DNA from 4 places in the Rahnella variigena genome. Region 1 is predicted to be linked to each of the others. Evidence: predicted binding sites of a transcription regulator. Region 1 holds the regulator's gene; each other region holds the start of a gene.

Region 1 (3,152 bases):
TGATTGCAGCGGTCTGGTCTATTACGCTTATAAAGATTTGATCCGCATTAAAATGCCGCGCACGGCAAACGAGATGTACCACCTGCGCGATGCAGCGCCGGTGAAACGCGGCGAACTTGAAAGCGGTGATCTGGTGTTCTTCAGAATCAACAACCGCGGCGCAGCGGATCATGTGGGTGTTTATGTTGGCAACGGCAAATTCATTCAGTCGCCAAGAACCGGTGAAGACATCAAAATCACCTCACTGGGCGATGATTACTGGCAAGACCACTATGTTGGCGCACGTCGGGTAATGACCCCAAAAACAATCCGATAATAAACAATTCGTTAAGTCTGAAGTTTCGCTAATCAGCCATTGAATAGCACTTAACGAAGAGTTTCTGCAGGGAAGAGTATCGGCGGTAACGGTCACTGCGTAAAATTGAAAAGGGCGATTCCTGTGAAAGGTATCGCCCTTTTTTGTTGCGTCTCACTACTGTCTTAGTGCCAGATTAGTTCATCACTGCCGTGAAGCTGAAAGCGATAATCATGAGCAAAGCGCATACCGTGGTGATCAACGATAATTTCAGGTTGCTGTCCATCAAACCCCCTTTCGGATCAAGTTGTGGCGTTTCTTTTAGCCACACTAAATGTGTGCCAACGCATTTTCGCATAATTCACTTTTAAAATCTTCTGCTGAATGAAAATGTGAACATGACAATTTTACTTCCACTTTCATGCATTATAAGAGAAAATTGTCGGTTAACACGCCTGTGTGCCGGTCGATTTCACCCGAGAGCATTTCACGCCTCATTCTGAAGAATCCACCCAATGATTACACTGCCCTTTTAGATGTCCGCAGTGTAATCAGCGCAAGCAAACGATTAACATAATGCTAACGTGCTGAAGCACGGAAGTTCAGGAGTCATTCTTTACATGGCAACGATTAAAGATGTCGCAAAGCGCGCTGGCGTTTCCACTACAACCGTGTCGCACGTCATCAATAAAACACGTTTCGTCGCCGAAGAAACCAGGGAAGCGGTGCTGCTTGCCATTAAAGAGCTACATTATTCGCCGAGTGCCGTAGCCCGTAGTCTTAAAGTGAATAACACCAAGACGATTGGTCTGCTGGCAACCTCCAGTGAAGCGCCCTATTTCGCCGAGGTGATTGAAGCCGTCGAGAACAGCTGCTTCTCCAAAGGCTATACGCTGATCTTGTGTAACTCGCACAATAATCTGGAAAAACAACAGGCCTATCTGCAAATGCTGGCGCAAAAACGCGTCGATGGTCTGCTGGTCATGTGCGCGGAATACCCTGATGAATTACTTAATATGCTTGAAGAGTATCGTTCGATTCCGATGGTGGTCATGGACTGGGGCGAAGCGCGCAAAAACTTCACCGACAGCATTATCGACAATGCTTTCGAAGGCGGATATATGGCCGGACGCTATCTGATCGAACGCGGGCATCGTGATATTGGCGTGATCCCGGGACAACTGGCGCGTAACACCGGCGGCGGTCGTTTCCAGGGTTTTGTCAAAGCGCTGACGGAAGCCAATATCCCGCTTCGCGAAGAATGGGTGGTTCAGGGCGATTTCGAGCCGGAGTCAGGTTATCAGGCGATGCATAAGATTCTGATGCAGAAACAACGCCCCACCGCCGTCTTCTGCGGGGGTGATGTCATGGCGATGGGCGCAATTTGCGCCGCTGATGAACTCGGATTGCGCGTCCCGCAAGATATTTCGGTGATTGGTTACGATAACGTGCGTAATGCGCGGTACTTCTCTCCGGCACTGACGACCGTCCATCAGCCGAAAGAACGGTTGGGTGAGATGGCCTTTACTATGTTGCTCGACCGCATCGTCAGCAAACGTGAAGAATCACAGACCATCGAGGTGCATCCGAAACTGGTTGAGCGTCGTTCGGTGGCCGATGGCCCGTACCGTGACTATCGCCGTTAATGTTTGCCTTTAATCTTTTATAACGCCTGCTTTTGCAGGCGTTTTATTTCTCAGTCCCGCAACCATTCACGGTTCATCGTTTCTGTATCACCCATATATTCCAGCAACCACGCCAGTGAAGGTGACGGATTACTCTGGTCCCACGTCAGGCAACACGGGCTGTCAGGGAAGGTATTCTCCAGCGCCAGAACCTGCAATGTCTGCTGCTCAATGCGATGGCTCACGCGATGTACCGGCATCATTCCCACACATAAACCTTCACTCAGACATTCAAGCGCGCAGGTCCAGTCCGGCACAACCAGACGCCGCTGGTTATCGAGTGTCCAGGTATCACGCTTGGGCAACGTCCGCGAGGTATCTTCAAGACACAATGCGGGATAAGGCCTGAGCTGGTCATCACTGAGCGCACCCGGTAACTGCGCCAGCGGATGCTGCGGGCTGACCACGCAGTGCCAGTCCATAAACCCCATGTCGCGAAAACTGAAACGACCACCAACCGGTATCGCCCGCGTCGCACCGATTGCCACATCAGCACGTCCGTCAACCAGTGCGTCCCACACACCATTAAACACTTCGGAATGAATAATCAGTTCCGTATCAGGAAAATGACGATAGAAATCCAGCACCAGACGCCGGGTTCTTGCCGGTTTAACAATTCTGTCGACAGCAATACGTAACTCGCCCCGCCAGCCGTTGGCAACCTGCTGACACTGGCGTCGTGTAGCTATCATTTTTTTTATCAGAACCCGCGCTTCATCAACGAAAACTTTGCCCGCTGGCGTTAAAACGACGTCGCGGTGTCGACGTTCAAACAAGGGCACCGCCAGCCATTGTTCGAGCTGACGAACGGTATAGCTGATGGCAGAAGGCACCCGATGTAGATCCTGTGCCGCCGCACTGAAGCTTCCGGTTCTTGCCACCGCATCAACGACTTCCAGAGCGTATTCTGACCACATATTTTAGCCTTCAATATTTTTGATAGCAGAGTGCAAATATTAACGTTTCACAACGCTGTTATCAAAGCGTTAAAATCTGCCTCCGAACAGATCCCTGCATCAAATCATCTGCAATAAATAAATTAACGAGATAATAATGAAACCCTCCTTTGGATTTATGCTCTATCTGGCTGGCCTGAGCATGCTCGGCTTTTTAGCCACAGATATGTACCTTCCTGCGTTCAGCGCAATGCAAACTAGCCTGATGACCAGTCC
Region 2 (3,152 bases), 140 kb from region 1:
CCTGCTCAGGGCTGCCGCCCAGCAATTCCGTCAGACCTGCTGCCGCCATCGAACAGGCTACGCCCACTTCGCCCTGACAACCGACTTCTGCACCAGAAATCGACGCATTCATTTTATACAAAATGCCGATAGCGCCGGAGGTCAGGAAATAGCGCAGGTAAATGTCAGGGCTGACCGACTGAATAAACTGGTCATAATAGGCCAGTACCGCCGGCACAATGCCGCACGCACCGTTGGTTGGCGCAGTCACTACGCGTCCGCCAGCCGCATTTTCTTCGTTAACCGCCAGCGCAAACATATTCACCCAGTCGATCACGTTCATCGGATCACTGGAAAGCTTGTCGTTTGACACCAGCATCCGGCGCAGGGCAGATGCACGGCGCGGTACCCGCAGCGGCCCCGGCAACACGCCTTCAGTATTCAGACCGCGATCGATACACGCTTGCATGGTGTGCCAGATCTTCTCGAAATACTGGTCGATCTCCTGCTTACTGTGTTGCGCCAGCTCGTTCTTCATCACCAGCCCGGATAATGACAGGCCGGTTTCCTTACATTTCGCCAGCATTTCACTGGCCGAATTAAAGCTGTAAGGCACGGTGACTTCGTCGAGAACCGGCTGACCGAAGTGTTCGTCATCGACAATAAAACCGCCGCCGACGGAATAATACGTTTTGCTGTAAATCATTTTATCGCCAGCAAACGCATGGATTTGCATGGCGTTCTCATGGCGTGGCAAATTCTCACCGCGGAACACCATGCCGGTATCACGCGGGAAATCTACTTCATGCTGAGTGGTGCCCAGCGGCAGACGCTCACGTTGCTCAACGTCGCGGATAAAGTGGGGAATTCCGTCAATGTCGACGGTGTCTGGCTGATTACCGGCCAGGCCTAAAATAATGGCGATATCTGTGTGGTGGCCTTTGCCTGTCAGAGACAAAGAACCAAAAACGTCCACGGCGACACGCGTAACGGCAGGCATCATGCCCTTTTCCAGCAGGTCATCAGCGAACTGTTTACCGGCTTTCATCGGGCCCAAAGTATGGGAACTGGAAGGGCCAATCCCGACCTTGAACATGTCGAAAACGCTAATCACGTCGAATACTCCTGTAATAGATTGCGGCAGGGAACGGGATCCCTGGCTTCCATAAATGAACGACAGCGAGATTTCGTCTTTATGGACGGCTCTCTTGTTCTTATGGATAGACTTATAGTTTAAAAGGGCTGAGAGGCAAAAGTTTCATTTTTCGCATGAAATAAACTTATTTGATGCAAAAGTGTGATCGCTATGTAATCAGAGCGCTCAGACTTCGACCTGTCCGGCGAGCTGACGGATGATAGCGGCGGTGAGACCCCAGACAAATTGCTGCTGATACCAGGACAAATAAACGCGGTGATGAATGCCCCGGCGATGAATATCCAGAGGGTGATAACGTGCCAGATCAAAAGCTTCACGCAGCGGCATTTCAAACAACTCGGCGACTTCTTCTTCAGCCGGATGCAGCGGCACATCGACGGGTAACAGCCCCACTACCGGTGTGACCCGGAAACCGCTGCTGCTATCCTGCGGCGAAAGTGTGCCTAATACATAAACCTGTTCAGGCGGAATGGCGACTTCTTCCTGCGCTTCACGCAAGGCCGTGGCGATAATCGACGCATCACAAGCATCCGCCGCGCCGCCGGGAAAGGCGACTTGTCCCGCGTGTTTGCGCAGCTGGTCGGAGCGTCGTGTCAGTAACAGCGTAGGTTCAGGGCGGCAAATGATCGGGATCAGCACCGCAGCGTGACGGGTTCCGCGCAGCGCCGGTGCGGGCTGGCGAGGTTGCTGCAACTGAAAGCGCAATATGAAATCTTCCACGGCGGGGGAAAGTGTCTGAATTGGCGCATGTTGTTCCAGCAAAGTCACGATGATGCTTCTCCTAACTGAGGCAGAATACGGGCAATCTTATCAAAGGTTTCCTGATATTCTGCCTGTTCCTCACTGTCCGCCACAATCCCGCCGCCTGCCCAGCAATGAATTTTTCCCTGCGACGTGAGTAACGTGCGGATGGTGATGTTGCTGTCCATGGTGCCGCAACAGCTGATATATGCGATGCTGCCACAATAGCCGTTGCGGCGATGTGGCTCGAGCTCTTCGATGATTTCCATTGCACGCACTTTCGGTGCGCCGGTAATGGAACCGCCGGGGAAACAGGCGCGTAACAAGGCCGCAGGATGGCAATCTTGCGGTAACTGCGCAGTGATGGTGCTGACCAGATGATGCACCGCCGGGAACGGTTCAACCACAAACAGTTCCGGCACGCGCACGCTGCCAGGTACGGCGACGCGCCCGATATCATTACGCAGCAAATCGACAATCATCAGGTTCTCGGCACGATCTTTCTCCGATCCTGCCAGCCTTTCTGCCTGTCGCGCATCTTCTGTCGGATCTTCACAGCGTGGGAGGGTACCTTTAATTGGCCGCGTCTGGATCTGGTTTTCTTTAAGCCAGATAAAACGCTCCGGCGACAGACTGAGAACGGTGTTTTCCGGCAGACGTAAAAACGCAGAAAAAGGCGCGCGGTTGGCCTGATTCAGACGCAGAAAAGCCTGCCATTCATCGCCGCTGTAATCCGTTGAAAAGCGTTGCGCCAGATTGATCTGATAACAATCGCCGTCGCGGATATATTCCTGAATCTGCCTGAACTTTTGACCGTATTCTTCGCGGCTCATATTCGCCTGCCACGGCGCATTCAGCCGGAAAGGCGCTGATGCAGAGCGGATTTTCTGATGCTCATCAAGCCAGTGTAAACGTGCAGAAATATCGCCATGACAAATCAATGTCAAACGCTGCAAATGATGATCGGCGATCAGCGCCCAGTTATAAATCCCGACAGCCATATCGGGCAACTCAATATCGCGTATCGCGATTTGCGGCAGATCCTCAACGCGACGCCCTAAATCATAGCCGAACAGCCCGAGAGCGCCGCCGAGAAACGGAAAGTCAGGCGAGCTTTCTGCGTGTAATCCGCAAGCAGTCAGCTGCTCTTCAAGCAAGGCGAAGGGATCGTCCTGCCGGCATTGTTCCACGCCATTTTTTTCAATCTGCGTCAGCCCGCCACGGGTGGTCAATGTTATCAGCGGATCCGCCACCAGAATATCGAAACGGTTATGCT
Region 3 (3,152 bases), 540 kb from region 1:
GCGGAACAGTACGGAACCCAGAATCGTCACCGACAGCGTCACCAGAGAAATGGTGATGGTGGTGGAATCCACGGTTGCGCCATCGGCAGGCAGCAATCCGGCCATATTCGCTGCGACACCGGCCAGTTCAAGCCCGATGACGGCCACGATTGCACCCATCGCCGCGGGCGGGAACATCACGTTGATCCAGCCAATCCCGGCTTTCTTAACTATCAGCGCCACCAGACAGAACAGTAAACCGCAGGCAATAAATCCGCCCAGCGCCACTTCATACCCCATCGGCAACAGCAACAGCACAGGTGAAATAAACGCGAAACTCGAGCCGAGATACGCCGGTATCTTCCCTTTACAGACAAATAAATACAGCAAAGTCCCTATGCCATTGAACAGCAGCACCGTTGCCGGGTTTATCTTAAACAGAATGGGAACCAGAACGGTGGCACCAAACATGGCAAACAGATGCTGGAAACTCAGGGGGATTGTCTGCAGCAATGGCGGACGTTCGCTTACCCCGATGACACGACGGGTCATGAATGTGATCCTCTCAATGGTGTGATGTTGTATTAAACCGAACCCTTTGCTCGAAATAATTCGGGTTGCAGGAAGGCGGCAAGCCCGTGAGTCCCTGGGAGCATAGATAGCTATGTGACCGGGGTGAACGGGCGCAGCCAACGCATCTGCAGCCTGAAGTATGACGAGCAAAAAAAAGCCGACTGATTAGTCGGCTAAACGCTTATTTACTTCGTACCAAATATCTTGTCGCCCGCATCACCGAGCCCCGGGATGATGTAGCCTTTCTCGTTGAGCCCCTGATCCACCGAGGCGGTGTAGAGTTCAACGTCCGGGTGCGCGGCTTCGAGAGCGGCGATCCCTTCCGGTGCGGCAACCAGCACCAGCACTTTAATGCTCTGGCAGCCGGCTTTTTTCAGCAGGTCGATGGTGGCAATCATAGAACCACCGGTGGCCAGCATCGGGTCAACGACCAGCGCCAGACGTTCTTCGATGTTAGAAACCAGCTTCTGGAAATACGGCACAGGTTTCAGGGTTTCTTCATCACGGTACACGCCGACGACGCTGATACGCGCACTCGGAACGTGCTCCAGTACGCCTTCCATCATGCCCAGACCGGCACGCAGGATTGGCACGACAGTAATTTTCTTGCCTTTGATCTGATCGATTTCCACCGGGCCATTCCAGCCTTCGATGGTGACTTTTTCAGTTTCTAAATCGGCAGTCGCTTCATACGTCAGCAGACTTCCCACCTCAGAAGCCAGTTCGCGAAAACGTTTCGTGCTGATGTCGTTTTCACGCATCAGGCCCAGCTTGTGTTTCACCAGCGGGTGTTTCACCTCGACGATCTTCATTATTTATTCTCCTAAGGTGGTTGAGCTGCAAAAAAAAATCGCGAGATTATAACGCCATTTTTTTTGAACGCCATACCAATTAGCCTGATCCAAATCAACTTATCCTTCTTCATTGAAGCCGCAGCTGCGTTAGCGGCTCTCTCTCACCCGAATCACTGACTCAAGTCAGCTCATCGGGATTCGCTCGTTTGCTGCCTTGCTGCAACGCCAATGACTTCGGCTAAGTGTGGTATCTTTAAGTATAGATAGTGACTCTGAATAAGGCGCTCGCAAACGTTTGCTTCCACTGTTAGAATTGCCCCGCTTTATTCTTCAACCACCAACCCAAACCGCCGTGGGGACTTCGCAGTGACCGACAAAACCTCTCTCAGCTATAAAGACGCAGGCGTAGATATCGATGCCGGTAACGCATTGGTAGATCGCATTAAAGGTGTAGTAAAACAGACCCGTCGCCCGGAAGTTATGGGTGGATTAGGGGGTTTTGGTGCTCTCTGCGCGCTGCCGCAAAAATATCGTGAACCCGTGCTGGTTTCGGGTACCGACGGCGTTGGCACTAAGCTGCGTCTGGCGATGGATTTAAAGCGCCACGATACTATCGGTATCGACCTGGTCGCGATGTGCGTCAACGATTTGATCGTTCAGGGCGCTGAACCCCTCTTCTTCCTCGATTATTACGCCACCGGCAAACTGGACGTCGATATCGCCGCCAGTGTGATCACCGGTATTGCAGAAGGCTGTAAACAGTCTGGCTGTGCGTTAGTCGGCGGCGAAACCGCTGAAATGCCGGGCATGTACCACGGCGAAGATTACGACGTCGCCGGATTCTGTGTTGGCGTAGTGGAAAAATCAGAAATTATCGACGGCAGCAAAGTGGCTGACGGCGATGTGCTGATCGGCCTCGCCGCCAGTGGCCCGCACTCCAACGGTTACTCCCTGGTGCGCAAAATTCTGGAAGTCAGCAACACTGACCCGGAAACCACCACGCTGGCAGGCAAATCCCTGGCCGATCACCTGCTGGCACCGACCAAAATTTACGTGAAGTCGATCCTCAATCTGATCGAAAACGTGGACGTTCACGGTATCGTTCACCTGACCGGTGGCGGCTTCTGGGAAAACATTCCGCGCGTACTGCCGGAAAACACTCAGGTCATCATCGAAGAAGCCAGCTGGCAGTGGCCGGACGTCTTCACCTGGTTGCAGACTACCGGTAACGTCAGCCGTCACGAAATGTACCGCACCTTTAACTGTGGCGTGGGCATGGTGGTCGCACTTCCGGCAGAACTTGCCGACCAGGCCATTGCGTTACTGAATGACAAGGGTGAAAAAGCGTGGAAAATTGGCTATGTTAAGGCCTCTGACTCCGCTGAGCGCGTCGTTATTGAGTAATCAGTCAGGTCACTCTATTCACTGAAGACGACAGGTAGGGATATGAAAAGGATTGTGGTTTTGGTATCGGGCGAGGGAAGCAACTTACAGGCCCTGATCGATGCCTGCCAGCAGGGACGAATCAACGCAGAAATCAGTGCAGTCTTCAGTAATAAAATCGCTGCATACGGGCTTGAAAGAGCCCGTTTAGCCGATATTCCGGCACATGCGCTGGATGTAAAAGCTTACGAAGATCGCATCGCCTTTGACGTTGCACTGGCTGACGCTATTGAAATCTTTAAGCCCTCTCTGGTGGTTCTCGCCGGTTACATGCGGATCCTGAGCGCCGAATTCGTTCAGCGCTTTGCAGGGCGCATGATTAACATCCACCCTTCCCTGCTGCCGAAATATCCGGGTTTACAT
Region 4 (3,152 bases), 1.1 Mb from region 1:
ACCACGTAGTGCAACCTTCTAATTAATTAAACTATTTCTAATTAACAAAATAGTTACAAAACTAAGGCCGGCAATGCTGGCCTTAGTCATTTTGAAAGATAGATCCCTGTCACAAAGTTCCGTAAAATACACATTTTGTAATACATTTTTTCTGAATGAAACATATTTAGTAATTTAGTAGCATTTTCGCTATGGATTAAGCTTACTACGGATGGAATAGTGCGTTCAGACACAGGAGACACCAAACTTTCGTGAATAGTTCCGTAAAGAATTATTTAGGCAGTGGCAGGTGTCCAAATAAAACCAATGAGGGTAATAATAATGATGAAGCGCAATATTCTTGCAGTGGTAATCCCTGCTCTGTTAGTTGCTGGTGCAGCTAACGCAGCTGAGATCTATAACAAAGACGGCAACAAACTGGATCTGTACGGTAAAGTTGACGCGCGTCACACCTTCTCTGACAACGCTGGCGACGATGGCGACCAGACCTATGTCCGTTTCGGCTTCAAAGGCGAAACTCAAATTACTGACCAACTGACCGGTTACGGCCAGTGGGAATACAACGTTCAGGCTAACCACGCAGAAAGCGCTGGCGACGAAGGCAACAAAACTCGTCTGGGCTTCGCTGGTCTGAAATTTGGCGATGCAGGTTCTTTCGACTACGGTCGTAACTACGGCGTAATCTACGACGTAATGTCCTACACCGACCAATTGCCAATCTTTGGCGATGACACCATGTACCAGAACAACGACAACTTCATGGTTGGTCGTGGTAATGGCATGGCAACTTACCGTAACAGCAACTTCTTCGGTCTGGTTGACGGCCTGAGCTTCGCTGTACAGTACCAGGGTAAAAACGACGAAGGTCGTGACGATCGTGGCGCAGTTGATTCCAATGGCGACGGCTGGGGTACTTCTGCCGCTTATGCTATCGGCGACTCCGGTGTTAGCCTGACAGGTGCTTACTTCTCTTCTAACCGTACCTCTCTGCAGAAGCAAGATGGTGCTGGTGATAAAGCTGACGCATACGCATTCGGCGCGAAATACGACGCTAACAACCTGTACCTGGCGACCTTCTACGGTGAATCACGTAACACCACTGATTACGGCAACCCGGATTCTATCGCTAACAAAACTCAGAACTTCGAAGTTGTTGCTCAGTACCAGTTCGATTTCGGTCTGCGCCCATCTATCGCCTACCTGCAGTCTAAAGGTAAGGACCTGAACGGCTTCACCAAAAATGGTTCTACCTACGGCGGCGGCGATGCTGACCTGGTTAAATACGTAGAAGTAGGTACTTACTACTACTTCAACAAAAACATGTCTACCTATGTTGACTACAAAATCAACCTGCTGGACGACAACAGCTACACCAAAGCATCTGGCCGTAGCACAGACGACATCGTTGGTGTTGGTCTGCAATACCAGTTCTAATATCGCTTAACGATGCGCTTTCGGGCGCATCAAAGTGGATATCAAGGCAGAGCTTCGGCTCTGCCTTTTGCATTTAATCAATTCAAAAAACGAACTTTGCTACCCTCTTCCATAAAAAATTTTAATCTCACACGCCTTCTCACAACTCTGCTTTCTTTTTGCCGCAAACGGTTGGCAAACGACAGCGCTGGCGGTACCCTGATGCCCTCTTTCGTCATATCAGGCTATGGAATTTTCCGACATGTTTGAAAAAATCACTGCAGCACCTGCTGACCCAATTCTGGGTCTTACCGATCTTTTCCGCGCTGATGATCGCTCGAATAAAATCAATCTTGGGATTGGTGTTTATAAAGATGAAACGGGTAAAACGCCGGTTTTGGCCAGCGTGAAAAAAGCCGAACAGTTCCTGTTGGAAAATGAAACCACGAAAACCTATCTGAGCATCGACGGATTGCCTGATTTTGCACATTGCACGCAGGAACTGCTGTTCGGTAAAGGCAGCACTGTGATTGCAGACAAGCGTGCGCGCACGGCACAAACGCCTGGCGGTACCGGTGCCCTGCGCATTGCAGCAGATTTTATTGCGACACAAACCAGCGCCAAACGCGTGTGGGTCAGCAATCCAAGCTGGCCGAACCATAAAGGCGTATTTTCCGCTTCAGGCCTGGAAGTTGCAGAGTACAACTATTACGACGCAGCCAATCACAGTCTTGATTTCGACGGCATGCTGAAAAGCCTGAGCGAAGCGAAAGCCGGTGACGTAGTGTTGTTCCACGGTTGCTGCCACAACCCGACGGGTATCGACCCGACTGAAGAACAATGGGCGAAGCTGGCTGAATTGTCTGTGGCAAACGGCTGGTTACCGCTGTTCGATTTCGCTTATCAGGGTTTTGCTAAGGGTCTGGAAGAAGATGCCGCGGGTCTGCGCCTGTTTGTTGCCAGCCATAAAGAGTTACTGGTCGCCAGTTCTTACTCGAAAAACTTCGGCCTGTATAATGAACGTGTCGGCGCCTGTACTTTAGTCGCCGCTGACGCTGAAACCGCCGATCGCGCGTTCAGTCAGATGAAATCGGTTATCCGTGCAAACTACTCTAACCCGCCAGCACACGGCGCAGCGGTTGTAGCTACCATTCTGGGTAACGAAGCCTTGCGCACGCTGTGGGAGCAGGAACTGAGCGATATGCGTCAGCGTATCCACCGTATGCGTCAGTTGTTTGTCAGCACCTTGCAGGAAAAAGGGGCGCAGCAGGATTTCAGCTTTATTATCAATCAGAACGGGATGTTCTCTTTCAGCGGCCTGACCAAAGATCAGGTATTGCGTTTACGGGATGAATTCGGTGTATACGCGGTGAATTCAGGACGTATCAACGTTGCGGGTATCACACTCGACAATATGGCACCACTGTGTGAAGCCATTGTCGCCGTACTGTAATCGTTAAGCACTGCTTCTCGATTAAAAAAGCCCGTCAGGACACTGACGGGCTTTTTGTATTCAGGCAATCAATAATTACCAGACCGGCATTTCATCCTGCAGGAAAGGATTATTTTTACGCTCGTAACCAAAGTCAGACATCGGGCCATGACCTGGAATAAAGACCATGTCATCACCCAGAGGCAACAGCTTGGTTTTAATCGAGTGGATCAGCGCCTGATGATCACCGCGCGGGAAATCACTTCGCCCTACGCCGCCTTTGAAAATCACGTCACCGGAAATGGCA

What was found. The regulator PurR, encoded in region 1, represses purine synthesis genes. The targets are predictions, from matches to a motif close to CANGCAAACGTTTGCNTG.
Region 2: the regulator PurR is predicted to act here: its motif matches at 1,121-1,138, upstream of CKQ54_RS11210 (L-serine ammonia-lyase).
Region 3: the regulator PurR is predicted to act here: its motif matches at 1,631-1,648, upstream of purM (phosphoribosylformylglycinamidine cyclo-ligase).
Region 4: the regulator PurR is predicted to act here: its motif matches at 1,595-1,612, upstream of CKQ54_RS17020 (amino acid aminotransferase).

What each region holds. Positions count from the first base shown of each region.
Region 1 covers NZ_NSDJ01000001.1:2,544,499-2,547,650, reverse strand. Annotated here, with positions in the region: gene CKQ54_RS11930 (C40 family peptidase) at 1-316, shown strand, start outside; gene cydH (cytochrome bd-I oxidase subunit CydH) at 492-581, opposite strand; gene purR (HTH-type transcriptional repressor PurR) at 916-1,941, shown strand; gene punR (DNA-binding transcriptional activator PunR) at 1,992-2,897, opposite strand; gene punC (purine nucleoside transporter PunC) at 3,034-3,152, shown strand, end outside.
Region 2 covers NZ_NSDJ01000001.1:2,404,455-2,407,606, forward strand. Annotated here, with positions in the region: gene CKQ54_RS11210 (L-serine ammonia-lyase) at 1-1,093, opposite strand, end outside; gene CKQ54_RS11215 (CoA pyrophosphatase) at 1,301-1,903, opposite strand; gene pabB (aminodeoxychorismate synthase component 1) at 1,900-3,152, opposite strand, start outside.
Region 3 covers NZ_NSDJ01000001.1:2,004,905-2,008,056, reverse strand. Annotated here, with positions in the region: gene uraA (uracil permease) at 1-531, opposite strand, end outside; gene upp (uracil phosphoribosyltransferase) at 738-1,364, opposite strand; gene purM (phosphoribosylformylglycinamidine cyclo-ligase) at 1,713-2,750, shown strand; gene purN (phosphoribosylglycinamide formyltransferase) at 2,793-3,152, shown strand, end outside.
Region 4 covers NZ_NSDJ01000001.1:3,680,470-3,683,621, forward strand. Annotated here, with positions in the region: gene asnS (asparagine--tRNA ligase) at 1-22, shown strand, start outside; gene ompC (porin OmpC) at 322-1,434, shown strand; gene CKQ54_RS17020 (amino acid aminotransferase) at 1,676-2,866, shown strand; gene CKQ54_RS17025 (MBL fold metallo-hydrolase) at 2,942-3,152, opposite strand, start outside.